Regions from separate parts of the Paenibacillus lentus genome, predicted to be linked through region 2. Evidence: predicted binding sites of a transcription regulator. Region 2 holds the regulator's gene; each other region holds the start of a gene.
The links. Region 2 encodes Rex, which represses fermentation and respiration genes when NADH is low (regulators of the CRP and FNR family bind a similar motif). Its sites were predicted from a motif close to TTGTGAAATATTTCACAA; they were not measured.
Positions count from the first base shown of each region.

Region 1: the regulator Rex is predicted to act here: its motif matches at 2,800-2,817, upstream of EIM92_RS05925 (cytochrome ubiquinol oxidase subunit I).
Region 3: the regulator Rex is predicted to act here: its motif matches at 4,287-4,304, upstream of adhE (bifunctional acetaldehyde-CoA/alcohol dehydrogenase).
Region 4: the regulator Rex is predicted to act here: its motif matches at 6,368-6,385, upstream of EIM92_RS00905 (FAD:protein FMN transferase).

Region 1 covers NZ_CP034248.1:1,301,203-1,309,460, reverse strand. The annotation lists gene cydD (thiol reductant ABC exporter subunit CydD) at 1-305, opposite strand, end outside; gene cydB (cytochrome d ubiquinol oxidase subunit II) at 305-1,321, opposite strand; gene EIM92_RS05925 (cytochrome ubiquinol oxidase subunit I) at 1,308-2,714, opposite strand; gene EIM92_RS05920 (copper amine oxidase N-terminal domain-containing protein) at 3,080-5,305, shown strand; gene EIM92_RS05915 (nitrous oxide-stimulated promoter family protein) at 5,394-5,780, opposite strand; gene EIM92_RS05910 (hypothetical protein) at 5,796-7,451, opposite strand; gene EIM92_RS05905 (ABC transporter ATP-binding protein) at 7,455-8,246, opposite strand.
Region 2 covers NZ_CP034248.1:3,208,940-3,217,197, reverse strand. The annotation lists gene EIM92_RS14470 (acetate/propionate family kinase) at 1-265, opposite strand, end outside; gene EIM92_RS14465 (3-hydroxyacyl-CoA dehydrogenase family protein) at 262-1,134, opposite strand; gene EIM92_RS14460 (AAA family ATPase) at 1,271-2,773, opposite strand; gene EIM92_RS14455 (hypothetical protein) at 2,766-3,299, opposite strand; gene EIM92_RS14450 (cell wall elongation regulator TseB-like domain-containing protein) at 3,550-4,035, opposite strand; gene EIM92_RS14445 (amidohydrolase) at 4,087-5,385, opposite strand; gene EIM92_RS14440 (redox-sensing transcriptional repressor Rex) at 5,375-6,025, opposite strand; gene dinG (ATP-dependent DNA helicase DinG) at 6,065-8,258, opposite strand, start outside.
Region 3 covers NZ_CP034248.1:3,011,021-3,019,278, forward strand. The annotation lists gene EIM92_RS13415 (carbohydrate ABC transporter permease) at 1-562, shown strand, start outside; gene EIM92_RS13420 (carbohydrate ABC transporter permease) at 562-1,392, shown strand; gene EIM92_RS13425 (response regulator) at 1,442-3,091, shown strand; gene EIM92_RS13430 (Crp/Fnr family transcriptional regulator) at 3,251-3,967, opposite strand; gene adhE (bifunctional acetaldehyde-CoA/alcohol dehydrogenase) at 4,463-7,078, shown strand; gene pflB (formate C-acetyltransferase) at 7,366-8,258, shown strand, end outside.
Region 4 covers NZ_CP034248.1:161,898-170,155, forward strand. The annotation lists gene EIM92_RS00875 (peptidase U32 family protein) at 352-2,415, opposite strand; gene EIM92_RS00880 (energy-coupling factor transporter transmembrane component T family protein) at 2,719-3,522, opposite strand; gene EIM92_RS00885 (energy-coupling factor transporter ATPase) at 3,504-4,412, opposite strand; gene EIM92_RS00890 (ATP-binding cassette domain-containing protein) at 4,417-5,238, opposite strand; gene EIM92_RS00895 (Gx transporter family protein) at 5,251-5,829, opposite strand; gene EIM92_RS00900 (NusG domain II-containing protein) at 5,813-6,208, opposite strand; gene EIM92_RS00905 (FAD:protein FMN transferase) at 6,460-7,554, shown strand; gene EIM92_RS00915 (IS4 family transposase) at 8,220-8,258, opposite strand, start outside.

The sequences.
Region 1 (8,258 bases), 1.9 Mb from region 2:
CGGGGGCCAAGCTCAAACAGCTTTTCCATCACCTGTTTGCGCAGCTCTTTGCCTGTCTGTTCTGCGAACCGATAGGCGATCCTCTGCTGGAGCAGCGCAGATATTTGCCTGACGATAAAAGCAAGCAGGAACAAAACGGCCCCGCCGAATTGCTCCTGCAGCTTAGCGCCGGCAAACAGGGCGGAGATAACCTCCGCCAGCCATTTGGCCTGCAATATGATAGCGATGCTCTGAATGAGGGTCAGAACGCCAATTCCGGCAAGAACCGGCTTTATTCCCTTATACTTCATTAAATCGCGTCCCATTAGTACTCTAAATGCTCCTTCTCGTTAATGCGTTTATGGAAGACAAAGTAACTCCAAATTTGGTAACCAAGTACAAATGGCAATAGAGTCAAAGCAGCGATCGTCATGATCTTTAATGAATATGGACCAGACGCTGCGTTGTGAATCGTAAGCGAGTACGCTTCACTGATTGAGCTAACCATGACACGCGGGAACAAACTAATGAACACGGAAGCAATGGAAAGTGCAATCAAGGTACCCGTCATTCCAAATGCCCAGCCGTCTCTCTGTTTGACAATGAACCAGCCGGCAAGCAGGAATGCACCAAGGCCAACCACCGCGATCAACGTCAGCGGCAGAGCACGAACTTCAAACGCATCCGTCTGGAAGAACGTCATTACTCCGAATACGACAAACAATGCGGCTAGTGGAATCAACAGCTTATGCGCCAGCTTGCGAGCTCGGTCACGCAGGCTGCCCGTCGTCCGCAAGGACGTAAATAGCAGACCGTGAACGAGGCATAGCACGACGACGGTAATCCCGCCAACAAGCGTGTACAGGTTGACCATATCGAACAGCCCTGCCTTCATTTCCATGTCGCCGTCAATCGGCAGCCCTTTGAGCATACCGGAAAAGACTACGCCCAGCAGAAACGGAGGCAGCAGGCTGCCCAGGAAAATGGCAAGATCCCAGGTACTTTTCCAGCGCGTATTTTCCACTTTGCCCCGGAACTCAAACGCAACCCCGCGTCCGATCAAAGCAAGCAGCAGCACGACAAGCGGGGTATAATAACCGCTGAACATCGTCGCATACCAGTTCGGGAAGGCCGCGAACATTGCACCGCCTGCTGTTAACAGCCACACTTCGTTAGCATCCCAGAAGGGGCCGATCGAATTGATTAACACCCTTCTCTCCATATCGTTTTTAGCTAGAAAGCGAGTGCTCATCCCTACCCCGAAGTCAAATCCCTCAAGGAAGAAGAAGCCGATGAATAAAATTGCAACGAGGATAAACCAGAGCTCATTAAGAGATAGCATGGTATCCCTCCTTACCATATGGATCTGCCGATTGCTCATCATCACTTGTATTCTCGGCATAAGGGCCTTTCTTAATCACTTTAACGAATAAATAAACCATCACTGCGGCTAGTACCGCATAAATTGCCGTAAACGCAATGAGCGAGAAGAGAATTTGTCCAGCGGTCACGCTTGGCGATATACTGTCCTCTGTCCGCATGTAACCAAATACGGTCCAAGGCTGCCGACCGATTTCTGTCATAATCCAGCCAGCCGTATTCGCAATGAACGGCAAGGAAATCGCCCACATCATCATGCGGTAATACCACTTATTCGGACGTTCCAGCTTTTTGCGCCAAGCCAAATACGCACCATACATTCCTAATACAATCATCAAAGATCCAGCAGCAACCATAATCCGGAAGCTCCAGAAAGTCGTTCGAACCGGTGGAATATAATCTCCAGGACCGTAGGTCTGCTCATATTCAGCCTGTAGCTCATTCATCCCTTTAACTTCACCAGAGAACTCGCTATAGGACAAGAAACTGAGCAAATAAGGGATTTTAATCTCAAACGAGTTCTCTCCAGTCTTCGGATCGATATGCGCATACACCGTCCAAGGCGCCGGGTCGCCGCTCTTGCCCCATAAGCCTTCGGCGGCAGCCATCTTCATCGGCTGGGTTTCCACCAAATACTGCGCCTGCTGATGCCCATACAGAGCCGTACCTAACGAGGCGACTAAGCCGACGACAATGGCAATAGTGAAGGATTTTTTGAAGAAATCCACATCCTGGCGCTTCATCAGTTTGTAAGCACTAATACCAGTAATCATGAACGCCCCTGTGGCAAATGCGCCAAGCACCGTGTGCGGGAATTCTACCCATAGCTGACCATTGCTGATCAATGCGAAAAAGTCATTCATTTCCGCCCGGCCGTTATTGATCTCAAATCCGACAGGACGCTGCATAAACGAGTTTGCCGCCAATATCCAAAAGGCTGAAGCAATCGTACCGATGGAAACGAGCCAAATGCTGAGCAAATGTACTCTTTTGGACAGTCGATCCCATCCGAAAATCCACAACCCAATAAATGTCGATTCCATGAAAAAGGCGAATAACGCTTCAACCGCAAGCGGTGCACCGAAGACGTCGCCTACAAAGCGCGAGTAGTCCGACCAGTTCATGCCGAACTGAAATTCCTGCAAAATACCGGTTACGACCCCCACAGCAAAGTTAATGAGGAATAATTTACCCCAAAACTTGGCCATGCGCTTATAAATTTCTTTCCCCTTCCTTACATACATTGTTTCCATGATCGCGATGAGTAACACCAGACCTATGGAGAGCGGCACAAAGAAGAAGTGAAATATTGTTGTTGCCGCGAATTGGATACGTGCAAGCATTACCGGATCCATAAATACACCCTTCTTTCATCTTTTGTTTAACTATTGTGAATTCTATCACGGATTTATGAAAACAAACGTGTAAAAAGTAATCGTTTTGTGACAAGAATCACATAATCCTGTGTCAGTATTGTTAACAATCCTGAAAAACCGCATCGAATCAATGTTTTTCACGGCACTTGCATTTGTGGAGATATTGTGAATGAGTCGCTGTTGCTTCCGCTGACTATCTTAATAAGAAGATGTCAGCTAGTATCTTTTACTAGTGACCGTAACTTTTCCTCTCTATGTAGCGTCTAAACATGAGGTACAGGAAGCTGGAAACCGCTACGTACTCATAGCTCAAATATTTTTATAGAAGGAGTCATTTTATCAAGATGAAATTGAAAAGCATTTCCCTAGTTACCGCACTCCTCGTTTCGCAGACCGTACTGGCTGTACCTGCCGTCCTGGCGCAATCGCCTGTTTCCGGTTCAGTCGTCCATGAGGAGAGCCTGCAAGATCACCAGGTACATACATCCACGAATACGGTAGCTGCCGGATCTGTGGACACAAAGGAAACCACAACCGAACCCCCGGCAATTCCAACAGTACCCGGTGACACAGACACAACGGCAACGGATTCGCAAGCTCCGGACGTTCCCCTGACGCCAGAGGAACCTGCGGAAAATACAGACACAACCGATCCATCTGGTGAAGATGGCGATAATGCGGCTGCCCCTTCAATTGGAGGAGGTCAGCTAATCCTTCATATGAACAGTACACGCATGGAGCACGATGGCCAGGTCTACACCTCCACTCAGCCCATGACGGTAAAGGACGGCGTATCCTATGTCAGCATCCGCTCCTTGGTAGATCGTGTTGGCTATGAAATAGCCTATGACTCAAGCACAAAAGAAACGATCATCAAATACGGCGAAGATGAGCTGCGCTTTTTGACCGATAGCAAGACTTACAAAGTCAACGGGGAGACCATGACGATGAAGGGCGCCAGCTACCAGGATAATAACGTATTCATGGTGCCGCTCACTTCCATCACACAAGCCCTCAACATTTCGTATAAAGTGGAAGACAAGAAGGTCATTATGCAGTTGTCCACCAAACCAGTCGCCTCCTTCACTGTACTGAACAACAAAATCATCGCCGGCGAGACGACTGTGATCTACCAAACGAAATCCTCTTCTCCGAGAGGCGTACAAATCGTCGATGAGAAGTGGGAAGGCCGCCAGGACATCTTCGAAGCCGCAGGAATCTATACGGTCTCCTACGCCGTCCAGGATGCCAATGGAGAGTGGAGCGATCCGTATATCCAGACAATTGTCGTCGTCAATCCAAATATTCCTCCTGTGGCCGAGTTCAAGACGGACAAGGCGGAATACAAAATGGGCGAGCCGATCACGATTACCGACCTAAGCTATGACGAAGATGGAGAGATCGTCGATCGTCAGTGGATGAACAACTATCCGGCATTCTTCACGCCGGGGCCGGTAACGATCCAACTGATCGTCACCGACCAGGACGGTGCCTCCGCGAAGGTGGAGCATACAATCAACATCACGACGGAGACTCTGTATACGTATGATGAGTTCTCCAGGCTATTTACTCCGGTCGGCAGCAACTTTATGATTAACGGCGGTGAGGCTTTGGGATACGAAAGGCTACCCTACACGTATTCAACAGAGCCGTATACGCTGTTCAAAGATAACGGCCCTGAGCCTGTGTCAACCGAAGGCGTGCTGTATAGAGACACGATCACTGGTCTTACCCGCTTCATGACTCACCACGTCAACAAGACCAATGAGAAAGGCAAAGTCTATATTATTGCCAAAAATATCAATGAGATTCCGGCCAATCTTGAAATCATCACCACAGGCATGGCTGGCCCGGACGTCTATGCTGAAATTACCGGTACAAAGTCCGTAGCGCGTTACTTCGAGAATTACCAGAACGACAGCAAGAAGAAAACGATTAGCCTGGAGCCTGGCGAAAGTAAAATCATTTTCGAGGATATGCATAAAATCGCGATGAAGCCGGAGGAGACAATCTCCTTCTTAGGCGACCTGTATAGCGATTCACCGATCGAATATACAAGCGTCTTCGTAAAAGACGGCCAAGATCCATTAGAGGTCGTCGACACTCTTCCTGTTCTCGATCCGATTCAATCGGTCATGCGCGGAACATTCACAGACTCCACGCGGATATTTGAGCATTACAACACGATCGGCGGTAATAAAAATTACCGTTTGTCCCTGACGGACAACGCTGCCGATCCGTTCCAAATCGGAGTCGATACGCCGCTTGAAATATCCAGCGTCAACGCAGGGAACTACGGAGTGATCTACAAACTCAAGCTGCGCGTCGCTCCACGTACCCTCATTACATTCAACCCACGCGGGGGTCTTTATATGGGAGCTGCTCTGGTCAATGGAAATCTCGTCAGCTTCTCCCATACGGGCAAAGACAATGTTTCCGGACAGACCAGCGTGCTGCATCGCACAGGCGACTCTGAGGAAATCGTAGAAATTTGGACGACGCCGTCCGCAGGAAGCAATCTGCCATTTTCTATTTTGTTCATGCCTCTTCCTAAGATTAAGCAGCAATGATGCAAGGATCGTGTACAAACCAACAGCCACCCCAGGCAGCACTGCTGCACAATGGGGTGGCTGTTTTATGGGTATTTACAAATAATAGCTAACTACTGCTGCGCTGTCTGCCGTCAAACATATGGCGAAAAGCGAGCCAAGGGTGCCTTAATAGCATTCGCGCTCCGGCATAGCGCATTACCTGCTTGATTTTCTCACGTTCCTGCGGAGCATAGCAGTGAATCGGGCAGTTTGCGCAGGTCGTCTTATCTTCGCCAAAGCGGCAATAGGTCAATCGCTTTTGACTATATTCGTACAAAGTATAGCAATCTTCGCATAACTGAGGACACGTATTTCTAATGCCGCTTATAGTGTTGCGCTTCTCTGCTTCCGGATGCATCCCCCGACAGTAAACCAAGATCATATGAGCAACGGTCACCTTCTCACGGCGGATTCTCGGCCCCTCGCACCTTGCTGCTCTAGCTTCAGATGTCATTCGCGTACAAGCCTCCTATTTCGATTTAACTGCGGATGTAGAAAACACATATTTCCAGGTTATCCCGTTACTTATAAGCAAAATAGCCAAATAAATATATACGCCATAGGTAACGAAGGTAGCTGCCCAATGCACCCCGCCTAACACGCCTAGCAACAGCATGAGCGGGATCATCCGCATCCCCTCGCTTTGCTGGGCCGCCTCAAAGGGCTGAGAGAAAGGCAGCGCTTTGGAGAAATAAGCGAATGAAATGACAGAATACAGCAGGATAGCGAAGCCGAACACCACCAGATCCAGAATAATATCCACACCAAATAGTAACGTAAAAATAAGGCTCTCTAGCATATAAAGCGGGAGCACGAGACGGGTCAGCCCCGCCACAATCGTTCCCCGATGGATGGCCGCCCCTTCAGCAATCGGAGCCGTATGATAAATCCAGGCCGCCTTATGCTTTCCCGAATAGCGCAGCATCATAATAATTGTTGGAACGAATAAAGCACAGAAATAAATAAACAAATGCAGCTTCGTTCCAGACAACCCTTGAACGCCGCTTTGTTGTAACTGCGTAAAAATAAATATAAACGGAAAGATGAGCGAGAATCCGAGAGATGGGTATACCTTCAGCTTAAACTCACGCTCATTGCCGATCATCGTCCAGGCAAAGCGGAAAAAGGCCTTCTCCTGCGGACCAACGGGCAGCAGCCCTGAGATGAATCGCTTCCAGTCTCTGCCCTTCTTGTCGCTCCGCTCCCCAGGATCAGCCAGCTTCTGGAGATTTCCCTCCAGCGATGGCATCAATTTAATATAGAGGAGTATCGCGAGAATGGGGACTAACAGAGCCAGTAGCGTAAAGCCGATAAATAACGGGTCGCGGCTGCCTTTCAGCAGCACCTCGAACGGTGCCCCAAACCAGACCGGGACAACGAAGACTTGCCACCATTTCGGCTGGAACATCACATCGAGGTTTACGACGTCAAACAGTCGGATCAGCAGCTGATAGCCGATCGTAATCACAATCGTAAAGCCGATCTGTACATAATTGATCATGTCCTTCAGCTTCTCGCCATCAAAGAACCGCAGTACGGCCAAGTACAACAACGCCGTAAGCACCACGACCAGTAAATCCATTAAAATCAATGTGAGCAAAAATAACAAAGAAAACAATACGCCATGCTTCAGCAAACCGACTACAAACGGAATTATGCCGATGGCTCCCGTCAGAAATACCATGTAGATGAAGACGTGAACGGTCTTCGCCATCGAAATCGTTTTCCGCTCTATCGGCTTCGTGCCCAGAATGTTCCGATCCCGCATATCAAGCAGCACAGAGGAGAAATCGGAGATAAGCGCGGTCAGCGTCATAAATATAAAGATGCCAAAGAGCAAGCTCATCTGAAAAATATAATTGTCACCCAGCAAGATAAAAGGTGAACTAAATGCGCCAAATAAGCTATACATCCACAAAGAACCTAGGAAGTTGTTGCTGTCCTTCGTCTCCTGCCGACCGGCGGATTTCCTGCCTTTATTTTTATTCATTAAGGTAGGTACTCTCCGGGCATCCATCATCAGCTTCACCTGCAAAATACGCCGCATGACGGCATAATCTACACCAGCTTTCTCAAACAGGCCTCGAAAACGATCCAATACGAGCAATGATTTGTAGTTTTTCATCCGTTACACCTCTTGGACGATACTTACAAACTGCTCAGCGATTGCTCTATGCTCATTAAAACCTGTAAGCTGGTTGAAAATTTGCTCCAGCGAGCCCTCCTGACTACGATCCTTCAGCTCCTCGAAGGTGCCGTCGGCAACAATCCGCCCGCCATCGAGCAGGATAATCCGGCTGCTGATCTTCTCGACGACCTCCATAATGTGAGAGGAGTAGAATATCGTTTTGCCGTTAGCCACCAGGATCGACAGCAGCTCTTTAACAACCATCACGCTATTCGCGTCCAAGCCGCTAAGAGGCTCGTCCAGGAACAAAATATCGGGATTATGCAGCAGGCTGGACGTGATTAACACCTTCTGCTTCATTCCTTTGGAATACGTTGCTATCCGCGTATCCACGGCATGTCCAAGACCGAATTGCTCCAGCAATCGTAAGGCCTTGTTCTCTGCATCCTGAGCAGTCATCCCGTATAGCTCCCCGATGAACGTTACATATTCCCTCGCCGTCAGCGTGTCGTATATTTCAGCAATTTCAGGAACATAACCGATTCTGCGTTTATATTCCACGTCCCCGTCCTTTGGGCTTTGGCCCAGGACGCTTACTTCCCCATCATAGCCGTCCACCAAACCGAGCATAATCTTCACCGTCGTGCTCTTACCTGCCCCGTTCGGCCCGATATATCCAATAATTTGTCCAGGATAGACCTCCAGATCAATTCCGTTCAGGACATACTTGTCCTCGAATTTCATCCGCAAATCCCGGATCGAAATTAGAGGTTCCTTTCGTTCATTCAACATCTTCGCCTCTTT
Region 2 (8,258 bases):
CCACTGCCTCGATTTCATCAATCGCTTGGAGCACGCCATGCTCTTTGTGAGTAAGCTTTTCGAGTACCTTACGAATCGCTGTCGTGTGCTCCAGAATATCACTAACCTCGGTCACTTCCTCTTTGCCTGTCGGCTTATGAGTGAGAATCGAAGAATCCATACCGATCCGTTCGACTAGACCTTTAGCTAATACAGATTCATCCGTCATGTCATACAGTTGATATTTCAGGGAAGAGCTTCCCGCGTTAATTACAAGAACTTTCATAACCGGTCACCATCCTTGTCGTATTTGAAAAATCCTTCGCCCGTCTTCACACCTAAGCTTCCAGCGCGGACCATTTTTTTCAATACAAAGGAAGGACGGTATTTTAGATCGCCGAATTCACGGAACATGCGCTCGAGTGCAGCCAATACGGAGTCCAGACCAAAACGGTCAGCCATTTCAAGCGGCCCGTACTGGAACTGATACCCAACGCGCATGGCATTGTCGATATCTTCGGCAGTTGCAACGCCCTCACCAAGCACGTGCAGCGCTTCGTTAATCATGACGCAAATGATGCGAGAAGTAACGAATCCTGGTGATTCATACACCATGATACCGCGTTTATCGACAACTTCCTCCACGAAATGCTTGGTTTCTTCAAACGTTGTATCCGATGTTTTGAGTCCGCGGATGATTTCCACAAGATTAATTTTGGATACCGGATAAATAAAGTGCATGCCAATTACCCGCTCGGGATACATTGTTGAACCGGCAATTTCTGTCAGACTGAGCGTTGACGTGTTACTGGCCAGAATAATGTTGCTTGGGCACACATGATCAAGCTCCTTGAACACCTCTTTTTTGGCATCCAAATCCTCCGAAATGGTCTCGATGACCATATCGCAGGTACCCAATTCAGCAAGATGGGTTACTTTATGGACTTTAGACAAAATCAGCTTTTTCTCGGCCTTGGTAATAGCCCATTTCTCAAGCTGCTTATCCAAGCTCGTTTCTATCATATTATAAGCGTGGTCTAATTTTTCAGGTGATTCTTCTACGAGAAGCACATCGAGTCCTTTGGCTGCCAGCATTTCGCTAATTCCCTGACCCATCGTGCCGCCGCCAATGACACCTATTCTTTTGAAGTTCATGGTTCCTTCGCTCCATCCTTTCATCGTCTACACATAATATTGTACCCTTCATGTCGAATAATACAATTTTTTAATACCCAACATATAATAATATCTTAGCACGGACAAAAAGTAAAAAAAATAACCGGCACAAGATTTATGCCGGTAAAAGGACACTGTCACCAAATTGACATCTAAATTGCTCTCCGGAAAGGCGCTCTTCCCGTAAAAGAATTTCCAGCGACTTGTCGAACACGGTGGAATGATCGATCAGCAATTGTTTCGATCTGGCTGCGAGTTCATCCAATATCGCCGAATTTTCCCTCATGAGGACTTCCTTGGTCATCATATCCATGTTGACGATACCAAGGGAAGTCAGCCCGGAGGTCATCATCGTATGCACGATGTTGATCGCTTGCTCAAAATCGTTGCTAGAGCCAGTGCTGCGCTCGCCATAATAGATCTCCTCGGCGGCCGCCCCGGCCAAGGCGATAATAATTTGGCCTTCTAAATAAGCTTTTGTATATAAATATTTATCTTCCTGCGGATTATGGCGGACATAGCCAAGCGCCCTTCCGCGCGGGCTAAGCGCAACCTGATTGACGCTGCCCGGTGCCACTGCTTCGGCTGCTATCGCATGGCCTAGCTCATGAATCGCCACACGGCGCTTCTCTTCCTCCGTTGATTCCCGGTCTGTCCGTTCGCCGAGCATTACCTTATCGATCGCCATGGATAGATGGCGTTGCTCAATTTCCTTCTTGTCTTCTCTCATCGCATAGATCGCTGCCTCGTTCATGACGCTTTCCAGCTGTGCGCCCGAAAATCCAAAGGACTCCTCGGCGAGCTTCTCCAGACTAACACCCTCTTGCAGCGGTTTATTCTTCGCGTGCAGCTCCAATATATGCAAACGGCCTTTCTTATCGGGTAAATCGACCTGGATATGGCGGTCGAATCGACCTGGGCGCAACAGCGCTGCATCCAGCATTTCCTTGCGGTTTGTCGCCGCCATAAGCAAAATACGCGGCGCTTCTGCCGAATAGATACCATCCATCTCTGTCAACAATTGATTCAGCGTTTGATCATATTCGCGCTGCTGACCGCCTTCTCTTTTGCCGCCAATCACATCGATTTCATCGATAAAAATAATTGCATTCTCCTTGTTCTCTTTCGCGGCTCGGGTTCGCGCCTCTTTAAACAATTCACGTATCCTTCCCGCACCGACCCCGACGTACATTTCTACAAATTCACTGCCCGAAGCGGCAACAAAGACTGAGTTCGTATAATGCGCCGCTGCCTTTGCCATCAGCGTTTTTCCTGTTCCCGGAGGGCCGGTGAGCAGAATTCCTTTGATCGGTCTAATTCCAAATTGCTTAATTTCTTCATGGCGAACCATGAAGTCCAGCGCTTCCTGTAACTCTTGTTTCGCGCTGTCCTGGCCTCCAATTTCTTCAAAGGTCAGCTTGGCAGGACCTGCTTTTTTCCGCTTCCGCTCCTGAGCCGCACCAATCGTGATGCCTCCACGCATTTTTAGCGCGGCAAATACCGCACCTGCCATGAGCGTGGCAATAATAAGCGGAACTACATTCAAGCCAATAAATGCCATAAAAACCAATAGCACAGGAACAAATCCGACAATAACTTCCCACATCCATTTACGCATTGGGCCACACCCCCAATTTCTGCGGAATCCGGGGCAAAATAACGTATTTGCTCGCCGCTCCATCGGTTAGCGTCAGATAGACGTTATCGTTGTCCATAACGGCGGTTGTCCGCAGCGTATCATACTTCTGCTCCAATTGCGTCAACGTGCTCTGTATTTCCGTATATTGTCTGCTCTCCATAGCTTGAGCAACAGAAAACAGTGCTTCACTCCAAATTTGATCCAAAGCCGCTGAAGAATGATCTTTTACTTCCAGCTTTAATGAACGCTTGCCTAAAAGCTGTTGGCCATCCTTCTCAATATAGCGAACAAGCCCGCCTATATCCGTACCAGCTTCAAGATCAAGTTTCACCCCCACCTCTTTGGGGGTAATATTCAATTTAACATGATTTACGCCTTCATATTGCTGTACCAGCTTGTGTAACGGAGCCTCGATCGCCCATTGGCTGTAGCCAAACCATCCTCCAAACAACAATACAGCAGAGAATGCTGCGATGGCGACAATTTGTCTAATTCGTAATTTCATTCGCGGCCTCCTTCTATATAGTATATATAAATACTTGCGAATATTGATATACTCTGATCTATCAAAACTTACAAATAAAAGTATAACATACTAGTACATCGTATATCGAAGCCAAAGTATGAATATATTTAAAATTTTTAGAAAATAAAAAATACCCTGGCTCTATGGAGCGAGGGTATTTCTACTGTTAACTGTTATATTTATTGATGCACAGTGCTGTGTGTCTTATAACCTTAAACTCTACCATTGATCATCGATTGGGTAGCGTGAATTTATCAGGCAAAGCCGAGCCGTCGCTGAACCGGAAGAATTGATAATAATGATGCTCTTCTTCCTTGTAAAACAACTGCCATACATACTCATCCTCATAGATCCCGGGCATGAGTCTGACAATTCTGATCCCGGGTAGCGATTGGTTGATGATATTCCGGATTTGCTGCTCCGACTTTCCATTGGCCAGAAGCTCTTCATGGGCTTCTCCGCTCTCCGGAAGCCAAACCATCAGCTCTTCACCGTTCTCATTCTTCCCTTTAATGACCCAGCAAACCTCATCCCAAACCGATTTCCACGTCTTATCGACCGAAATAATACTCGTTTGCTGCTTAGCCGACTGAATCGCCGACTTCTCCTCAATCCAAATATCCTGCTGTATATATACATAAAAACGATGAAGGCCGAAGAGTACCAGCAGCAGAATGAGAATAGAGAGCAGGATCCATTGGGTTCTCTTCTTCAACCTTCTCTTCCTCTCTAATACCAAACTTAAATCTATCTCAATGCTATCTGATTATCTGGACAACAAGCCCTCAAATGCCGCTTGAGCTTCGTGGCGAATCCGCTCTTCATCCAATGTGAGACAAACGCCGTGCTTCACGATTTGTTTCCCATCAACCCATACATGCTCAACATCTTTCGGGCCTGCTGAGTATACGACATGAGACACATAATCGGTTCTAGGCACAAAATGCGCCTGCTCTGTATTAAGAGCGATGAAATCCGCCTTCATTCCCGCAGCAAGCTTGCCCGTATTGTTCAGGAACACCGATTGCGCGCCGTATTCCGTGCCCATTCGCAAAGCTTCCAATGCCGGCACAGCCGTTGGATCGCCCGATACCCCTTTATGGATCAAAGCGGCAAGCCGAATTTCCTCGAACATATCCAAATTATTATTGCTCGCTGCGCCGTCAGTTCCCAAGGACACAGTAACTCCTGCTTTCAGCAGCTCAGGAACTCGAGCCACACCGCTCGCCAACTTCAAGTTACTTCCCGGGTTATGGGAAATAGCGACTTTATGAGCGGCAAGCACTTCAATTTCCTCATCCGTCAAATGCACGCCATGCGCAAGCAAGGTCGGGCGAGAGAACATTCCCAGCTTAAGCAAGTGCTCTACCGGCCTCGCACCGTAATCGGCTACATTTTGCTCTACTTCGGCTTGAGTCTCTGACATATGGGTATGCATCGGCAAATCGAGATCATGCGCGGCTTGCACGAATTGCTCGATGTAGTCCGGCGGACAAGTATAAGGAGCATGCGGCGAAATCATCGTCGTTATCCGGCCGTTGGCTTTTCCGTGCCAGTTCCGGGCAAAAGCCACGGCTTCATCCAGCTTCTGCTTCTGGACCTCCGGCGGACAAAGACCGATTGCCCCGCGCATAAGCACGCCACGAATACCCGATTCCTCCGTTACCTGGGCAACCTGATCCATATGGTCATACATATCCAGAAAGGTCGTTGTGCCTCCTTTGATCATTTCCAGTACAGACAGCGCCGTCCCCCAGTATACATCGCTCCCTGTAAACTTTGCTTCCATCGGCCACATTTTCTCCTGCAGCCATTTTTGCAGCACCATGTCGTCCCCATAGCCGCGGAGCAGCGACATAGCCGCATGACCATGCGTATTGACTAAGCCTGACAGAAACAACAGTCCTCTGCCGTCCAGCACTTCGGCATCATCGCAGTGATCCGGACGCTCAGAACCAATATAGGTAAGAAGATCATCCTCAACGAGCATAAAGCCGTCGATAACGGTTTGATCCTGCTCCAAAACGGCAAATGTGCCGTTCTCAATTAACATTTTACGACTCATTAGAAGTTAGTTCCTTTCCATCATGCAAATAATAAGCTAGACTGAGCAAATCCGTCGTGAAATCGGCCGCATGAATTCTTACCTCTGGCGGAACCTTCAATATCGTTGGCGCAAAGTTTAGAATCGCCCCGATGCCAGCAGCCACAAGTTGATCGGCAACCCGCTGAGCTTCAAAATGGGGCACGGTAATAATTCCGATCCGAATACCTAATGCCTTTACTGTTTCAACGAGTTCATCGATCGGCTGTACAGTAATATTGTTGATTTTGCTACCGATTTTAGACGGTGCTGCATCGAACACCGCCACGATTTTCATATTATCCTTTAAATATGCATTATAGTTGGACAATGCTTGACCTAAATTACCAGCTCCTACAAGAGCTACGTTGATTTGCTGATCCAAATTTAGGATTTGTCTTATTTTCTCAATGAGATATGATACATCGTATCCGATGCCTTTACGACCAAAATCCCCAAAATAAGCTAGGTCTTTACGAATTTGCGCAGGATTGAGATCAAGTTTCTGACCTAGTTCCTGAGAGGACACCGTCGGCACTTCACGCAGGCTCAGCTCATTGAGGAAACGCAAATAAACAGGTAATCTGCGTACAACCGCATCGGAAATTTTCTCTGATTTCATAGCTTTTCTCCCCTTAAAATGGCGCGATATGAATTACGGTTATTGCTCCTTTACTTCCTGGACTTCGCAAACGTCAAGCCATTCGGAAATTCTCGGAACCATTTGCTCGGTCGGCATATGTTCCATTTTAGGCCCAGGCAGTGAATATAAAAAATACTTTCCATAGTAAGATTCCAAGATGCGCGTGTCGTAAACTACAACTATGCCGCGATCCTGCGAAGAGCGAACCAGGCGCCCAAATCCTTGCTTGAAACGTATGACGGCCTGCGGTACGGACAGCTTCATAAACGGATTCTTCTTCTCCTTCTGCAGCCGTTCGCTCTTCGCCTCTACAAGCGGATGATTGGGCGGCTGAAAAGGCAAGCGAACGATCGCCAGGCTTGTCAGCGCCTCTCCAGGAATGTCCACACCTTCCCAGAAGCTGCTCGTACCGAGCAAAACAGAGGCTTCCTGGCCTTGAAATCTACGAGTCAGCTTCGTGCGACTGCCGCTATCCATGCCCTGGCCAATGACGGTAATACCCTCGGAGGATAAATGCTCCTTCAGCGGTTCATAAACCTGTCGCAGCATACGGTAAGACGTAAAGAGCACCAGCATACGTCCGCGCGTAGCTACTGCCGTATCTGCCAGTGACTGCACCAGCATATTTACGAAATGCTCGTCCCCCACACTGCCCTTTACACTCGGAAAGTCCCGAGGAATGACCAGCAGAGCCTGGTTCCTATAGTTGAACGGAGAAGGAAGCATCGAGGTTAGCAGCCGATCGGTATCGGCAGCCTCCTGCAGTCCCAGTTGATCAATCATATACTGAAACGACTTATCCACGGACAAAGTAGCCGAGGTCATGACCACGCTCTTCTTTTTGTCAAAGAAGTAATTTTTGAGCTGTTTACTGACATCGATTGGAACCGCATATATCTGCAAAGAGCGACTGCGGTAGTTCCCGTTTCCTTCGATCCAATACACGGTTTCCTCGTCATCCAGCTTCATAAACGTACGAATAGCTTCCCGCTCCGTTGCCAGGTCTTTGAACAGACCATTAATATCCGTTAGCAAGCTGTCTGCTCCATAATCCTCCTGCTCTTCGCGAATATCGTTCATCATGCGTTCACCCTTACGGACTACCTCGCCAAGCAGGACATAAATATGATTTTCGAGCGCGCTAAGCGTATCCCAATCCTTAGGCTTCTTCTGCGGGTGTAAACGGAGAACGAACTGTCCAGGATCGCCAGGAGCCGCGTCACTGCGTTCGGGCATCAACGAGAATAACATCTCGCTGAGCTTATCCCAGCTCTCCTTCACGTCTATAAGCGCCGGATAAATGCCATCGATAATCCCGCACCAGTCCACCGACTTCTCACTTGGTGTATTCTGAAGCAGGATTCTTAGATTAGGCAGTTGTCCGGTTTTACTATCCTTGAACAAACGGGTCAATGTATGGACTACTGTGAAATATTTCATATGAAGGCCAAGATGCTTGCCTGCGACATCCTCCAAATGATGCGCTTCATCGATGACAAGCCGCTCATATCCCGGAAGAAGCTGATGCCCAGCCTGAATGTCCGTGAACAGCTTCGAATGGTTCGTAATCACAACATCGGCAACCCCGGCCTCATGTTTAGCTCTATGGTAATAGCATTTCCTAAACCACGGGCATGATCGGCCAAGGCAGGAATCCGAATCACTCGCTACGGTGTCCCAGAAATCTCCGCCGCGATTGCCTAAATTAAGCTCTTCATCATCCCCCGTCTCGGTTTGTGTAAGCCACACGACCATTTGCGCCGCGATCATGATTTCTTCTTTGGGAGATGCAAAGTCTTTCCTACTTATTTTATGTTCAAATTTACGCAGACACAAATAATGATTTCTTCCCTTGAACACTGCTGCGCGAAAAGGAAAAGGCACAGCCTCGGTCAGCAACGGGACATCACGTTCCCGGAGCTGCTCCTGCAGGTTAATCGTATGCGTGCTTACCATGACCTTCTCATTATGCTTTACGCCATGATAGATGGCTGGAAGTAAGTAGCCCAGCGATTTCCCTGTACCCGTACCCGCTTCCACAAGAAGGTGCTTCTCCTCATCGAAGGCCTGCATCACATCCTCAAGCATCATATTCTGCGCTTCACGCTCCTCATACTGAGGCAGCTTCAAGCGCAGCCGTTCTCTCACCTGCTCCATAAACTGTTCGAAGCTGATATTTTCGAGCGGGTTGTCAACCATATGATCTCTGGCT
Region 3 (8,258 bases), 200 kb from region 2:
ATTTATGCCTTCGGTGATGTCTACGGCAGTCATCGGTATTTTGTGGGGCTTCATTTATGAGCCGGATATCGGATTGTTTAACCATGTACTGGGACTGTTTGGTATTGAGAAAATATATTGGCTGTCGGATCGCAGTTGGGCTATGATTTCCATCCTGATCACGAATGCCTGGCAGTGGACCGGGTTCTATATCGTGATGGTGCTGGCCGCAATCATCTCTATTCCCAAGGAGCTGGACGAGGCTGCGATGATTGACGGGGCTACCGGCTTCCAGCGCGCCATGCGGATCACAATGCCGCTGATTATGCCGATCGTGTCGGTCGTCATTATGCTGTCCATTGCCGGGGCTATGAAGGCTGCGGATATCATTATCGTTATGACCAAGGGCGGCCCGGCAGGTTCAACCGAGGTGATGGCTACCTATATGCTGAAGCACTCCATCACCAGCTTCAAATACGGATATGGGAACAGCATCGCGGTCTTGATCTTTATTTTCACGCTGATCATTACGGCACTCTATCAAGTCCTTGTGGCGAGAAGAACGGAAAGGATCGAATATTAATGACGAAAAAATTCAAGGGCAGCCTGGCTCATATTCTGCTGATGATTTATCTGCTAGTAATTCTCTATCCCTTTTTATTTGTGCTGTTCTCGTCAGTGAAGACGGATAACCTCGCGATCGCAAAAAATCCGTTCGGATTTCCACAGGAGTTCCAGTGGTCCAATTATGTAGAAGCCTGGGTCAACGCGAAAATCAGTACGTATTTCTTGAACAGTTTGTATATCGCAGTGATTGCCGCGGTGGCGACTATCATTATGGCTTCCATGGCTTCTTTTGCAATGACTCGGATGCGGTTCACAAAGGTTAGCCCTGTTCTGTATCAGATCATTATTCTCGGTATTCTTATCCCAGGCAACGCATTGCTGCTGCCGGTATACAATCTGATGCGCACAACCCATTTGCTCGATACGCACTGGGCATTATTAATTCCGTACGCGGCAAACTCTATTCCATTCTCGGTTGTCATCTTAACTGCTTTTATGAAATCATTGCCCAGCGAGATCGAGGAGGCAGCTGTTGTAGACGGACTAAGATTATCTGGTATTTTTACCAGAATCGTGATGCCGCTTACCGTTCCGGCCCTCGTTACCGTCTTTATCGTGAATTTTCTCGGCAATTGGAATGAATTTTTGCTCGCTAATTACTTCTTGTCCGAGGATTCGCTCAAAACACTGCCTGTCGGGATGGTAGGCTTCCGGGATGCCTTTAATATCAACTATGCGCAAATGTCGGCAGGAATTGTCTACAGCGTCGTTCCAGTAATGGTCATCTATGCGATCCTGCAGGAGAAAATTATTGAAGGTTTGACGGCCGGAGGGGTAAAAGGATAGATTAACAGTAGAACGGTAAGACGGTGACAACGAAATGGGGTAGTACTCTGTGGATATCAAGGCGCTGCTCATTGATGATGAGCCTCTAATTCTGAATCATTTGAAGAATGCGCTACCTTGGAATGAGCTTCAGATTGATCTTGTTGGAACGGCTAGGAACGGGGTAAAAGGGCTTGAGCTAGTCATAGAATTCGAACCTGATATAATCCTGTGCGATATTCGAATGCCGCTGATGGACGGACTGGAGCTTCTCCGCGAAATTCGCAAACGAGGCTATGAGACTGAGGTCATTATGTTGACCGGTTATCAGGAGTTTGAATATGCCCGGCTGGCATTGCAGCATGGCGTCAAGGATTATATTCTGAAGCCGATTGATTACTCGGAGCTGAAGAAGGCGGTCGGTAAGCTGGCGAATGAGGTTCGATCCCGAAGATCGGAAAAGCGTTCCGTCGAGAGGCAGATGCAAAGGATGCTCGGACTGGCTCACGAAAAAATGATGTTCGATGTGCTGATGGGCTTTGTGGAAGATCTGCCGGCGTATTGGTTCGCCGAGGATGAACGGGGGAATGGACTTCTATACTCGTTGATTCTCGTAGATCTCGACGGTTATGCGCAGCGTACGGTGTCCTGGACGGATCAGGAGCGCAAGCTGTGGAACTTTGCGGTTCGAAATGTGCTCCAGGAGGCGATTCCGGATCAAGAGCTTCAATATACCGTCGTCCAGTTGCGTCAAGGAGAATGGTGCATGCTGCCGCAGTTTGAGCGCGCGCGCTATGCTGCTGTTTCGGAACAGATGTATGAATGGGCTCGGAAAATTCAGTGCGCCGTCAAGGAGCATATCAAGCTAACGGTCAGTTTAGCCTGGGATCACGGGCCGATTGAAATGAAGGAACTATCCCAGACTTATTTGAAGCTGCAGCGCGGTTTAATGCTGCATGCCGATCATGAGCAGTTGCTTCCTTTTACAAAAGAGAATTCGTCCGGCGATTTGGGAGCGATATCGGAATGGCAGCTTGTGGAGGAAATTACCTCTGGCCTGAGAATGTACGACAAAGCAAAAGTCGAGCAAGGGTTAGAGAGACTAAGGGCTAATCTGCCGCATATTTCTGAGCATTCCGCGCTTGGGATTGAGAAATTTCTGCAATATGGCATTATTCATTTGCTGCGAGAGATGCGAGAGCTGGACTTCATGAATTCCCATGAAGAGGGGATGCTGTGGCAGCATTTGCAGCACAGTCATAATGTGAAGGATCTGCTGAATGTGATTGCAGAGTTGGAAAACCATATTAAAGAGCTTGAAATCAATAAGAAGTCCAGCGAATTGCTGATGATCTCGGCCGGTGAATTTATTGAACGCAATTTGAGTACTGATATTGGGGTCGACGATATTGCGAATTATCTGAATATAAGTTCAAGCTATTTCAGCCATTTGTTTAAACATCATTACGGGGAGACATTTGTTGAGTATTTACGAAAGCAGCGCATGGAGCTTGCCAAGAAGATGCTGCGCCTAACCTCCCGCAGTGTTACCGAAGTGGGGACGCTAGTGGGCTACAGTGATCGGCGTTATTTTTCTAAAGTATTTCAGCGCTATACGGGTGTGACACCGACGGAGTACCGGGAGCAGGAAGAACTGGCGGAGGAGAGCGAAGAAGCGAGAAATGAGCCTGATGGGCAAAAAAATAAACAGCAGGTATAGGATGCACAGCACGTAGAATCTGAATTTAATTGTATCAGCTAAAACCGCCATCGCCGAACAGATCGTTAAACTACATTTGCTGAACTTATGACGCCGCACAAATCGAAAAAGCAACCTCCTCCGGATCGAGATGAGGTTGCTTTATCCATTTGCCTGCCATTAAATCCGGCATATTTCGTTAGGGCATAGCTCACAGTGACAAATGTCCTGCAGCATAACAAGATCTTTAATAAGGATCATACCGTTTACGTACTCGAGCGCGTTTTTCTTGCGTAAATCACTGAGCATCCGGTTGACGCTTTCGCGAGTAGCGCCGATCATGTTGGAGAGATCCGTGTGTGTAATCTTTTTGTTGATGAGAATGTTATCGCCGTGCTTCTCGCCATAGGTATTGCTTAGACGAATCAGGGTCGAGCAGAGCGCTCCCGGCTTTCCGTACATCATCAAGTCCCGGAATTTAGTTTGCGTCAGCCGATGGTGAATACCCATCCATTTCATGAAATCAATGGCGAAATCACAGTGCTGGCAAATCAGAATTTCCAAATCTTTTTGTTCAATAATGCCGATTTCACTGTCTTCAATAACTTCGGCGGTAAAGCTGTGCTTCGTACTAAAGAAGGGATCAGCCTGGCCGACCATGTCACCGCGTCCATACATATAAAGGATAAGTTCTTTGCCTTCGTCCGTAGATTTGGTTAGTTTAATCCGCCCGCGTTTTACGAAGAACAATTTATCGGAGAAGTCTCCTTCCCAGAACAAATGCGTTCCTTCCGGATACGTCTTATCTTTCATAGTTACAAGAAGACGATTGAAATTTTGCTCTGAAAAGCAGTTGGTATTCCCACGGGTCGGGGTTGCTGTTGCAAACTCAGTCATTTTATAATCCCCCTCATACTCCAAATTTTTCTGAAAATTTTAAATTAATTTAAATTAATTATATAACGAACCAGAAGCTTTGGGGCGGCTTACAAGGGCTTAAAAGTGTCTAAATTCTAACATTGTGACTATTTTCACTATCTTAACACCAAAATTCATTGCACAATAGGCGATCGCATGAACGTAATTCAGCGTCAGATTTGTGGTTGAAGGATGTAAGAAGGACGCTCAAGACTCGTTACCTTAATTAATTGTAAATAAGGATGGAATCTGTGAAAAGAAATCGATAATTATGAAAGTTTTTCACTTTTTCTAAAGTTTGTGAAATTATTCACTATACAAACTTAAAATTATATGTTATGATCGATGTAACAAAAAGAGAAGCAAAAGCTTCCGATGGATGAACCAGAAAGTGAAATTATTCACAATACTATCTTATGTAGAGATGAATCACGAATCAGGTTGATCCAGATGAAACTTAGGAGGATGAGAGAAATGGCCGTAAAGAATAATGTGACCACGAAGCAGCAGCCTAGCCCAGAGGATTATATCCAATCACTGATCGACAAAGCGAAGAAGGCAACTGATGCTTTCATGGGAATGGATCAAGAGCAAATCGATAAGATTGTACAAGCGATGGCTCTTGCGGGTCTCGACAAGCACATGCACTTGGCAAAAATGGCTGTAGAGGAAACTGGACGCGGAGTATATGAAGATAAAATTATTAAGAACATGTTCGCGACTGAGTACATCCATAACAGCATCAAGTATGATAAGACGGTTGGTGTCATTGAGGATAATCCTTATGACAGCTTCCAGAAAATCGCCGAGCCGGTCGGAATTATTATGGGGATTACTCCGGTAACGAATCCGACATCCACTACAATCTTTAAAGCGATGATCGCCATTAAGACTCGCAATCCGATTATTTTCGGATTCCATCCTTCCGCACAGCGTTGTAGTGCTGAAGCAGCGAAGATTTTGCTGGAAGCAGCGGTGAAACATGGCGCGCCAGCTGACTGTATCCAATGGATCGAAGATCCTTCCATGGATCGCACGAATGCATTGATGAATCACCCTGATGTGGCATGCATTTTGGCGACAGGCGGTTCTGCAATGGTTAAAGCGGCATACAGCTGCGGTAAGCCGGCACTTGGCGTAGGCCCTGGTAACGTACCTTGCTTCATTGAGAAGAGTGCTGACCTGGATCAAGCTGTTAATGACCTGATTCTATCTAAGACATTTGATAATGGTATGATCTGTGCTTCCGAGCAAGCGGTTATTATCGAAGAACCGATCTTTGATCAAGTGAAGAAGAAAATGATTGCGAACGGCTGCTACTTTGTTAACAAAGAGGAAGCTGCTAAATTAACAGCTGGCGCGATCATTGCTGATAAATGTGCAGTGAACCCTACGATCGTAGGTCAGTCTGCAACCAAAATTGCTGAACTATGCGGTATCGATGTACCTGCCGGAACGAAAATTCTCGTTGCTGAAATTGAAGGTGTCGGACCTAAATTCCCATTATCTGCAGAGAAATTGAGTCCGGTGCTGGCGTGCTACAAAGTGAAAACAGCTGAGCAAGGCATTGACCGCGCACTGGAAGTCGTTCAATTTGGAGGCATGGGACACTCGTCGGTCATCCATTCCAATAATGAAGAAATTATTCAAAAATTCTCGGATCGCATGCCAACTTGCCGGATTCTGGTGAACCAGCCATCTTCGCAGGGCGGTATCGGTGACATCTATAATACGAACCTGCCATCGCTTACGCTGGGCTGCGGATCTTACGGACGCAACTCGACTTCGTCGAACGTAACAGCTGTCAATTTGATCAACGTGAAAAGGGTGAATCGTCGTACCGTGAATATGCAGTGGTTCAAAGTGCCAAGCAAAATCTATTTCGAGAAAAACTCGACGCAATATCTTGCTAAAATGCCGGATATCAGCCGCGTGCTGATTGTAACTGACCCGATGATGGTTCAACTCGGATACGTAGAAAGAGTGGAGCACTACTTGCGTCAACGCCAAACTCCGGTTGCGATCGAAGTATTCTCGGAAGTTGAGCCGGATCCATCGACAACGACGGTAGAACGTGGTACCGAATTGATGGCTAAATTCCAGCCAGACTGCATTATCGCACTCGGCGGCGGATCGCCAATGGACGCTGCGAAAGGAATGTGGCTATTCTACGAATATCCGGATACTGAATTCCATAACTTGAAGCAGAAATTTATGGATATCCGCAAACGGACTTACAAGTACCCACGTCTCGGTCAAAAGGCGAAGTTCGTGGCGATTCCTACCACTTCGGGTACAGGTTCGGAAGTTACTCCGTTCACAGTAATTACAGATAAAATCAACGGCAACACGAAATATCCTTTGGCGGATTACGAGCTGACTCCAGACGTTGCGATCATAGACCCTGAATTTGTATACAGCTTGCCTAAAGTAGCAGTAGCAGACACAGGTATGGACGTTCTGACGCATGCGATCGAGGCATACGTATCGGTCTTGGCTAACGACTATACGGATGGACTGGCGATTAAAGCGATCCAACTAGTATTCCAATACCTGGAGAAATCGGCGCTGACTGGCGACAAGCTGGCTCGCGAGAAAATGCATAATGCCTCGACACTGGCAGGTATGGCCTTTGCCAATGCGTTCCTGGGCATTAACCACAGCTTGGCGCATAAATGGGGCGGTCAATACCATACCGCACATGGTCGTACTAACGCGATCCTAATGCCGCACGTTATTCGCTACAATGCGAAGAAACCTACGAAATTCGCGACATGGCCAAAATATACGAACTTCGTAGCTGACGAGCGCTATGCGGAAATCGCCCGTATTCTTGGATTGCCTGCACGCACGACAGAAGAGGGCGTGAAGAGCTTGATCAAAGCGATCCGTGAGCTGAACAAGAAGCTGGGCATTCCTGAAAGCTTCCAAGAACTTGGCTTCGATGCGAAGGATTTCGAGTCGCGTGTGGATTACTTGGCAGACCGTGCATTTGAGGATCAATGTACGACAGCGAATCCGAAGCTGCCACTCGTAAGCGAGCTTGCTGAAGTATACCGTGACGCGTTCTATGGCCGCTTTGAAGAGTAGAAATTAAAAAGATTAAAATTCTAAAAACTAAAAAATCGCTTGTTCATTAAAATGTGACAAACATCACTCGAAATGTGATGTTTGTCACAATCCTTTTATTCGATCTGTACTATCATTACAAGTATAAGGATCCTTTATACGTTGATGAGTTAAGTGGATTCGAATAAAAGATTTAATAGCTTATCAGTGTCAAAGTTGTGAAAATTATCACAAATTTTAGGGATCCAAGGATGCGGGATTTATAAACCTTCAACCCCGCATACATTATATAAATGGAGGGAATAAAGATGTCGGTGATTGAAAAAGAAGTAAAAGAAGTACAGTCCGCATGGAGAGGCTTTAAAAAAGGCAAATGGATGAAGGAAGTTAATGTTCGCGATTTTATCGACAATAACATTGCTCCTTATCTAGGAGATGAATCTTTCCTGGTAGGACCAACAGATAACACGGTTGCCCTATGGGATATCGTATCCGACCTAACTAAGAAAGAACGGGAAGCTGGCGGAGTACTTGATGTTGACGTGAATACGCCATCCACGATTGTATCTCACGCTCCAGGCTACTTGGATAAAGAAAAGGAGCAAATCGTTGGTGTACAAGGCAGTGAGCCATTCCAACGCACGATCCGTCCGTTCGGCGGTATTAACATGGTGTTCAATGCATGTAAGGCTTATGGATTTGATCTGCCAGAGAGCATTGTTGAGATGTTTACAACGATTCGTAAGACGCATAACCAGGGCGTTTTTGATGCATACACTTCCGAGATGAGAGCGGCCCGTAAGGCTGGGATTATTACAGGTCTTCCAGACGCTTATGGACGCGGTCGGATTATCGGCGACTATCGCCGTGTTGCCCTATACGGGGTAGATTTCTTGATCAAGCAAAAACAAAGTGAGCTGAAAAGTCTTGAAGTCGATGTGATCGACGAGGATGTTATCCGCCTGCGTGAAGAGCTGTCTGAGCAAATTCGCGCACTCGGTGAATTGAAGCAGCTAGGCGAAATGCACGGCTTCGATATTTCCAGACCAGCAACAACGGCGAAGGAAGCATTCCAATGGCTCTATTTTGCTTACCTGGCTGCTATTAAGGAGCAGGATGGCGCGGCAATGTCTCTTGGACGCGTATCATCTTTCCTTGATGCTTACATTGAGCGTGATCTTGCCGAAGGAACGATTACTGA
Region 4 (8,258 bases), 2.2 Mb from region 2:
AGCCTTTTAACTGGATTTCGTGCAGCTAAAACTATGCCTCTCGCAACAGCGAACGGATATATCCAAATTTACATACGTGAAATCCAGTTAATTCGCCACAAGCCCAGAATTCTCAAAAGTAACAACATGAAATCCAGTTAATCTAGTACTTCGGACAAGATACCTTTTTCCATCTTACTTTTGCCGTGCCCCACTCGTCTATATTGCCATCCATTCGTTTTGTCGTTCATTCGCTCGTTGGACACCATAGTCACCGCTCACTATTCGCACGTTTGACCGCCACAGTTCACCGCTCACCATTCGCTCGCTTGGCCGCTCAACTTTTTACGCGCTCGCTCGTTCATCCTACCGTTACTGCCCTGTTATTTGCATCTGCCCTTGCCCCGGCTCGACTTCACAAGCTTCCGCTTCTGCAGCGACAGGACGCCCGGCCACGCCTCCGTCGAACTGAAGCGCCCCTAGCGTATAGCCTGCATAGACTGGGGTCATTCCGGTAAACAGCTCCCCAGCAGCTTCAGGCTGCTCTATAGCGGTTTTATAGACGCTTACGATCGACTTTAACTGCTCTGGCTGATAAGTCGCCCCTTCGATGCGGCAAACGGACAGTCCAGCGTCCTGAAGCTCCTTAATGACTGGCAATAGGCAAAGCTCTTTGGCGAGCATCAGATGGCAGCGTCCATGAACATCACGGTAAACTGGGTTCTCCCCCTTGTCGGTCATCAGCACCAAAATACGGTTGTCTACGTAAAGATTATTTTCCTCGGCGATCGGTTCGAATACCTCGGTGTTCTCATACAAATCATGCTCCATGTACATCAGAGCCGGGGAGCCATGCACGACCGCCTCGAGTGGAACATCGGCATTCTCCAGCAGCTTGCTGAATTCGTACAGCGGCAGCTCCACGGATGCTGTAAATCGCTCGACGCCAAGCTTTGCGTACATTTCCGCAGACAGATGATTAAAAATATTCAAATTGATGTCGCCCACAAGCGGATATCCCTTCGAGGCAAATTTATGAATCGCACCAAGGTTGGTTACGAGAATCCCGTCAATCGGCAGACGTTCTCCGGACAATAGTGCGTCGTACATCTCAAAATGCAGCTCCGTCATCATCCTCGGCAGGCCCAAGTACAGCTTAGCCTCCCCTTTGATCTCAGCCAGCTGTGCAATCTCCTGCTTCGTAAAAGGGCGATCCGGCTCAAACACATCGCCTGACAAATAAACATGATCCGCCCCGCCTTCAAGCGCTGCGCGCGCCTGGGCCGCATTGTTCACATGCACGGACAGCTCCATCCGATTTTGACCATTTCGACAGTTTCGGTTAGTGCCTTGCTGCCCGCACTGCTCCGCTCCGCCCCTTTCCGCAGCCCTGACCAGAACGTTCGCAACCTCGCCCAGCCGTTTCTCTCCTAGTCTCCGTTCTTCCGTCGGCGTACTGAACACCTTGCCTGTGCTGTAAAACTTCCCTGTTCCCTCATAGCGTTTATTTATATAGGACAACCCTGGACGACCAAAGGCATAGCCTGTGGAAAAATCCCGCTTGCGATTGTCATATAGCAGCTTGGTATCCCGGTTCCGCTCAAAGCCTACCGGATCCTCGATATAGCGATCAATTGCATCTCCATAGGCATTAACGAGCATGAGCACAAATTCTGTATCACGCATGCGCCCTTCGATTTTAAACGATGTCACTCCGCCATGGATCAGTTCAGGAATATGCTCGTACATGAACATATCCTTCACGGCAAGCGGATATTCAGACGGATACACATAGCCATCCTTCTTCACCCGATAATCCCAGCGGCACGGCTTAAGACATTTGCCGCGATTGCTGCTCATCCCGAATACTAGTGAGCTGAAATAGCAATTTGCGCCATGCACGGAACACATATCTCCATGAATAAAATATTCCAATTCCATGCCTGTCGTTTCACGCAAATATCGCGTTGTCGTCAGATCCATTTCCCTAGAGGTTACGACCCGGGTTACTCCCATCTCGCTTAGCGCCGTAATCATCTCACGATTATGTACGTTCATCATGACCGAGGAATGCACTGGAAGCTGCAGCTTCATCTCCTGAATCAGAGCCAGAATGGCAAAATCCTGAACAATAATCGCATCTGGCCCAGCCTGTTCCAAGAAACGCAAATAATCACGAGCCTCTTCGATTTCCCCTTCATTCAGCAAGTTATTCACCGTGACGTACGCTTTTTTATGAAGAGCATGTGCATGCTTGATTGCCTCGATGATCTCTGGCCGACTGAAATTATAGCCTTTGCGCATCATGCGCATATTAAGGCTCGGCCCTCCAAAATAAACAGCGTCACAATTCGCGTGGATGACTTCCTTGAAAATTTCAAACGTCCCAGTCGGCGCAAGCAGTTCGACTTCTTTTCCATTAAAATAACGTGCCACAGTAATACTCCCTCTCTCTATCCGCAGGTAAGTTCATTTTTGTGATTAATTTCACTAACTTCTTTGCAATTCTTCCATCTCTATTCTAGTAATTCTGTGAGATGCTTCTATTAGGTAACTCTATAGAATACTTCATAAGATACTTCATAAGATACTTCACAAGGTGCTTCAGTTCTTCATAGAGTGCTTCATAAGGCGCTTCAAGACTTCATAAGAGATTCATAAATCTTCTATGGTGCTACTGAAGCCCACTTGGGCTTCCTCATAGACTTTCTAAACATTCGCTGCCGCACCAATATCCCCCTATATGAAAAATCGGTACAGCAGCACCGCCACAGCCAAAAGAGCAAATGATAAAACGAACCAAGTGTCACGACTCTTCCATTCGAGCCTATGATACTCTGAACGGGGTGCTCCGATTCGATAGCCTCTTGATTCCATTGACAAAACCAATTCCTCAGCCCGGCGAAAAGCACCTACCGTAACGGGAACGAGCAAGGATACTAGCATCTTCCCCTTCTCTTTCCATGGCAGCTCCCGCAAATCAGCGCCCCGGGCTGCCTGTGCCTTCACGATCTTCTGCGACTCATCGAGGATCGTCGGAATGAACCGCAGCGCAATGCTCATCATCAATGTCAAGCGCTGTGCCGATATGCCGATCGCCTCGAACGGCTTGAGCACGCCGGCCATCCCTTGATTCAACCGCCCAGGCGTCGTTGTGAACGTAAGGATCGCGGTAAACGAGACAAGCATTGCCATACGCGAAGCCGAAATAAGCCCAAGGCTAACTCCTCCAGAATAGAGAGTCCATGAGCCGATCTGCCAGAGCGCAGTTCCTTCGGTCACAGTAAAGCACTGCACGGCAAAAATAAACACCATGAGCACCCAGAGTGGCTTAGCCGCCTTGACGTAATACTTAAGCGGAATTTTCGTTGACGACATATAAGCGAGTGAAAAGACCGCGGCAGCTCCAAGCGCAGGCCATGAGCCCACGGCAACGATCGCGATAAGATACAACACCATCGCCGTCAGCTTCGCCCGCGGGTCAAGCCCGTGAATCCACGATCCGGTATCGATGCTTCGGCCTATCACAAGCTTTCCCCGCATGCCAATCTCTCCTCTCTGTCTTTTGATCTACCCGCAGCCAAGAACGCCTGCTCCAGCCGCTCGGCTAATGAGTCCGGCGTCAAGCACGGCTTCTCTCCCTCCATTCCGTACTGGGCGGCAAGCTGATTCCAAAGGGTGATGCATTCCGGAAGAGCCAGCCCCTCCTGCTCCAGAACGGCGGATTCGCGGACAAGCGCATCAGTCGTGCCCTGGAACAGCGTCCGGCCGCTCTTCATAATAATCCACCCATCGACGTAGGGCAGCAGTTCTTCCATCCGGTGCGTCACGACGATTACCGTCTTGCCCTGCTCGCGGTGCAGCTTGGATAGCAATGCGGCAAGCTCAGCCCGGCTCTGCGGATCAAGAGTGGCCGTGGGCTCATCCAAAGCAATCACCTCGGGGTCCATGGCCAGCACTGAAGCTATGGCGACTTTGCGCATTTGACCGCCGCTTAGATGAAAGGGATTTCGCGAAAGAAGCGACTCGTCCAGACCCAGCAGGTCCAGCGCCCATCTTGCCCGTTCCCTCGCTTCCGCCAGAGACATTCCAAAATTAAGCGGGCCAAAACAAAGGTCTTTTTCCACCGTGTCCTCGAATAACTGCTGCTCGGGAAATTGAAAGACAAGCCCCACACGTCTGCGCAGCTCGCTCATTTTAGGCGCTTTTTCCCGGGCATTCACCACCACGTCCAAAATCCGCACACGGCCTTCTGTCGGCCTCAGGATGCCATTGAAATGCTGCAGCAGCGTCGATTTGCCAGAGCCTGTCGTACCGGCAATACCCGTAAATGTTCCAGGCGGAATATCAAGATTGACGCCCTCCAGCGCCCCGCTTCGCCATAAGGTTCGATCATCGTAGGCGTAGCTTACCTCATCGAATGTAATAGCCATAATGTCACCACCTCCTTGTATGCCGGCCTCGGAGAATAGCTTCTCCATCCATCCCCCGCTTCCTTAGCTCCTGCTGAAGCCTCACCCGATAAGGCGCGATCAAACGACACGCCTGCAGCAGCTCCTCATCTTCGAATAGCTCCGCAGGAGCTCTATCGGCCGCAATGGCCCCGCCCCGAAGCACAATCGCCCGGTCCGAGGCCATAATCTCTTCCGCATCATGCGTAATCGAAATGAGCGTGTAATCCCCGCTCTTCCGCATCTCCTGCCAAATTTGCAGCAGCTCCCCGCGTGCTTTCTCATCCAACATGGAGGATGCTTCATCAAAAATAACGATACCAGGCTCCATCGCCAGAATAGAGGCGAGGGCTACGCGCTGCTTCTGTCCCCCTGACAGCTCCGATGGATGCTTGGATAACAGATGACTGATTCCCAGCTTCTCGGCGTATCGCTGTACCCGCTCCCTCATCTCCTCACGAGCAAGACAACGTCCCTCCAACCCGAAGGCGATATCCTCTTCCACCGTGGCCCCGATAAATTGGTTATCGGGATTTTGGAATACCATACCGATCCGCGGGCGAATATCCCAGACCGATTCCCGCGTCAGCTCGCGGCCCTCCACAGTAATCGAACCGCTATTTACAGCAAGTAATCCGCCTAGTAGCTTGGCAAGCGTTGATTTTCCGCAACCGTTGGGGCCGACGATCGACACCCAGCTTCCAGAAGCAATACGGAATGTCACCTCATCCAAAATCGGGGTTTCCGGCACATAAGCAAAGGATACCTGCTCCAATTCATAAGCATATTCCGCTTCCGCTGCAGCCATCTCCTCACCCCCTTAATCATTCAAAAACGATTCAAACAAAGATAGCCTGGACAGAGCTGGGATCAAATAGCGAACCGCAATCCCAACCGCAATCCCCGTCAACACTCCTGTAATGAGGAGCATCGGCAGGTAATAAAATATTTTCGTTGTCAGGAAATATAGTGATGCCGCCGTAAGCTGCCCGATATTATGAGCAATCCCTCCCACGATGCTTATGCCGATCATGCTCAGTCTCTTGCGTCCTACCAGAAGCAGGAACCACATTGCCGCAAAGCTAAACAGCGCGCCCATAATGCTAAATAAAAAACTGGAGAACGTACCAAATATAAAGGCAGTAAGCAAAGTCTTCAGCAATACCATCATCAGGGCATCCCTTGCCTTCAGGAAATAAAGGCAGGTCAGTACCATAATATTAGCCAGTCCCAGCTTGGCCCCCGGAACTCCCATGTTAATGGGAATAAGCGATTCGATCAGACTTAACACGACTGCAACCGCAGCGAAAATAGCCACGATCACCGTTCTTTTCAATATGAGGGTGGACGATTCGCTGCCCAGCGACCTCTGCGCAGTTTGCTTATTTAACAATGGCATCTATATCATCTCCTTCCCCCAGGTCTCCTTCGATTTCAACAATCATTTTATGCGGAAGGCAGACAATCGCCCCCCCATCGCGCTTAACAAAGCCGAAGGTTAGACATAACTGATCGGGACAGTCCGCCTCAATCATCTCTATACCATAGTCATGCACCTTCAAAATGTTGAGACCATCCTCGGTTTCAATTTCAATAATTTGCTCCTCCTCCGTGAGTTCCACGGATCGAACCAGCTTACCGTCTACTTTAATATTTGCGACAAGCGGAGTATTATTGTGATTTTTTTCACTTAAATCTGCAAAAAGCCACCTTGGAATTAGAAATGCCAGAGCAATAACGACGATCAAGCTAACCAGCAGGACGTCTCCACGTTTCATAGAGAAAACCCCTTATTTTTTAATTATATAAATTCTAGACGAACTCATTATAACCCCTGTTTTTCAAACCTTCAATGACTAACCTGTGCGATTTCTCTCATTTTCCTGATTGTCACAAAACCCTCACTTTGTAAGGAATTTAATGGAATAATCATTACTTTGTGAAAAATATTACTTTTAACAAATTGCTATTCTTGATACAATAAATTTGAATCAATAAATTTAGAAAGAAATGAAATGAGGCGGCACACATGAACCACAACAGACTGATTACCCTCGGGCTAACCGTACTATTATCCATGACCTTATTGGCTGGATGTGGCACAAATTCGAACCCGTCAACCAACTCCGTCTCTAAGAATCAAAAAACGGCAAATGATCATGAATCTATTAAGCCGATGGCAGAAACATTCTTTATATTCGATACCGTTGTCAACGTGAAAATATACGATAACCGAGCGACTAGAGAGCATTTTAACGAAATCGAAGCTCTATTGAAGGACATCGACAGCAAAATCAGCCGTACGCTGGAGAGCAGCGAGATCTACCAGGTTAATGTAAACTCCGGAAAATCCGCCGTTAAAGTATCCTCTGAAACCTTCGAGCTTGTCATCAAAGCTCTGGATTATGCTAAGCGTACTGACGGGAAATTCAATCCCGCCATCGGCAACTTGGTTACACTGTGGAATATCGGCCATGAGAACGCCAAAGTGCCCGATGCTAATCTGATTGAGGCGGCCAGGACACTTAACGACTACCGTCTGATTGACCTGAATCAGGACACGCAGGAAATCTATTTGCAGAAGGAAGGCATGGCTATCGACCTCGGTTCGATCGGTAAAGGCTATGCGGCGGATGCAATTTACGACTATTTACAGGAGCAGGGCTTCAGCAGCGCCATCATCGATCTTGGCGGAAATATTTATGCGATGGGCCAGAAGCCGGGAGGTAAAATGTGGAATATCGGCATTCAAGACCCCGACAAGAACCGAGGCAATTCCATCGGCACGCTTCAGGTGGAAGATAAGACCGTCGTCACCTCCGGTATATATGAACGTTTCTTCATCGAGGATGGCAAGCTGTATCAGCACATTCTCGATCCCGAAACCGGCTATCCGGTAGACAACGGCATCAGCAGCGTTACGGTCGTCACGAAGCATTCCACGGATGCGGATGCCCTCTCCACTACGCTGTTCGTACTCGGCATTGAGGAAGGACTCAAGTTTATCGAGGATACCCCGGATACAGAGGCACTGTTCATTTCCAAAGAGCAGAAACTCTATGCAACATCAGGCTTCAAAAACATGCTGAATAAGACGAACGATAGTTATACCTTTGCCAACTAGGCAATGGGCAGCTGCCGTCGCTAGGCGCGGCAACCCTGGGAGAGAGATAGGCCTGTTTGATCGCTTGGACGAAGCGAAGCTCCTAGCAACATCCATACGCCTGTATCATTGCCTGAGGAAGCGAATTTGCCACAGTACAGCAATACAAGCCTGCCTGCGCCACTACCTCGGTGCAGCGAGATTACCTCAGTACAACAATAGAAGCCTGCTGCTTCACTTCCTGAGTGCAGCAATAACCACGCATGCCACTTACCGCTTCTGCTATATGCTGAAGCGGTTTTTACTGACGAAACACTTGCTTTCTATAAAAATCTATAGTAAAATATAATTTCGAGTTGCAAAAGTAAGTTTTGAATGTAGTTCCTCACAAGATTATAGCCCTCCTATACCTGACCCAGGTAAGAAAATTCCTATGAATGACCCAAAATAAGGATTTAATGTATTTCTGATTCACACTGGCGCGGTCATCGGAGCCGCAAGGACAAAAGAGAGGTAGGGCTTTTGTTGTTTTAGAAAATGATTGTGGTTGTAGTCTGAACAGGAACCCAAGTTGTTCTTCCCGTGTACAGAAGAACAGTAATTATATAAAGCAGAAACGCCCGTTACCGCTTTAGCCGTGGTAACGGGCGTTTTGGTTATGTAACGCGATGTTTAAAGTAATTAACTCAACTTTCGCAGCTTGAAATCGGCAAATAAGCCTTGAT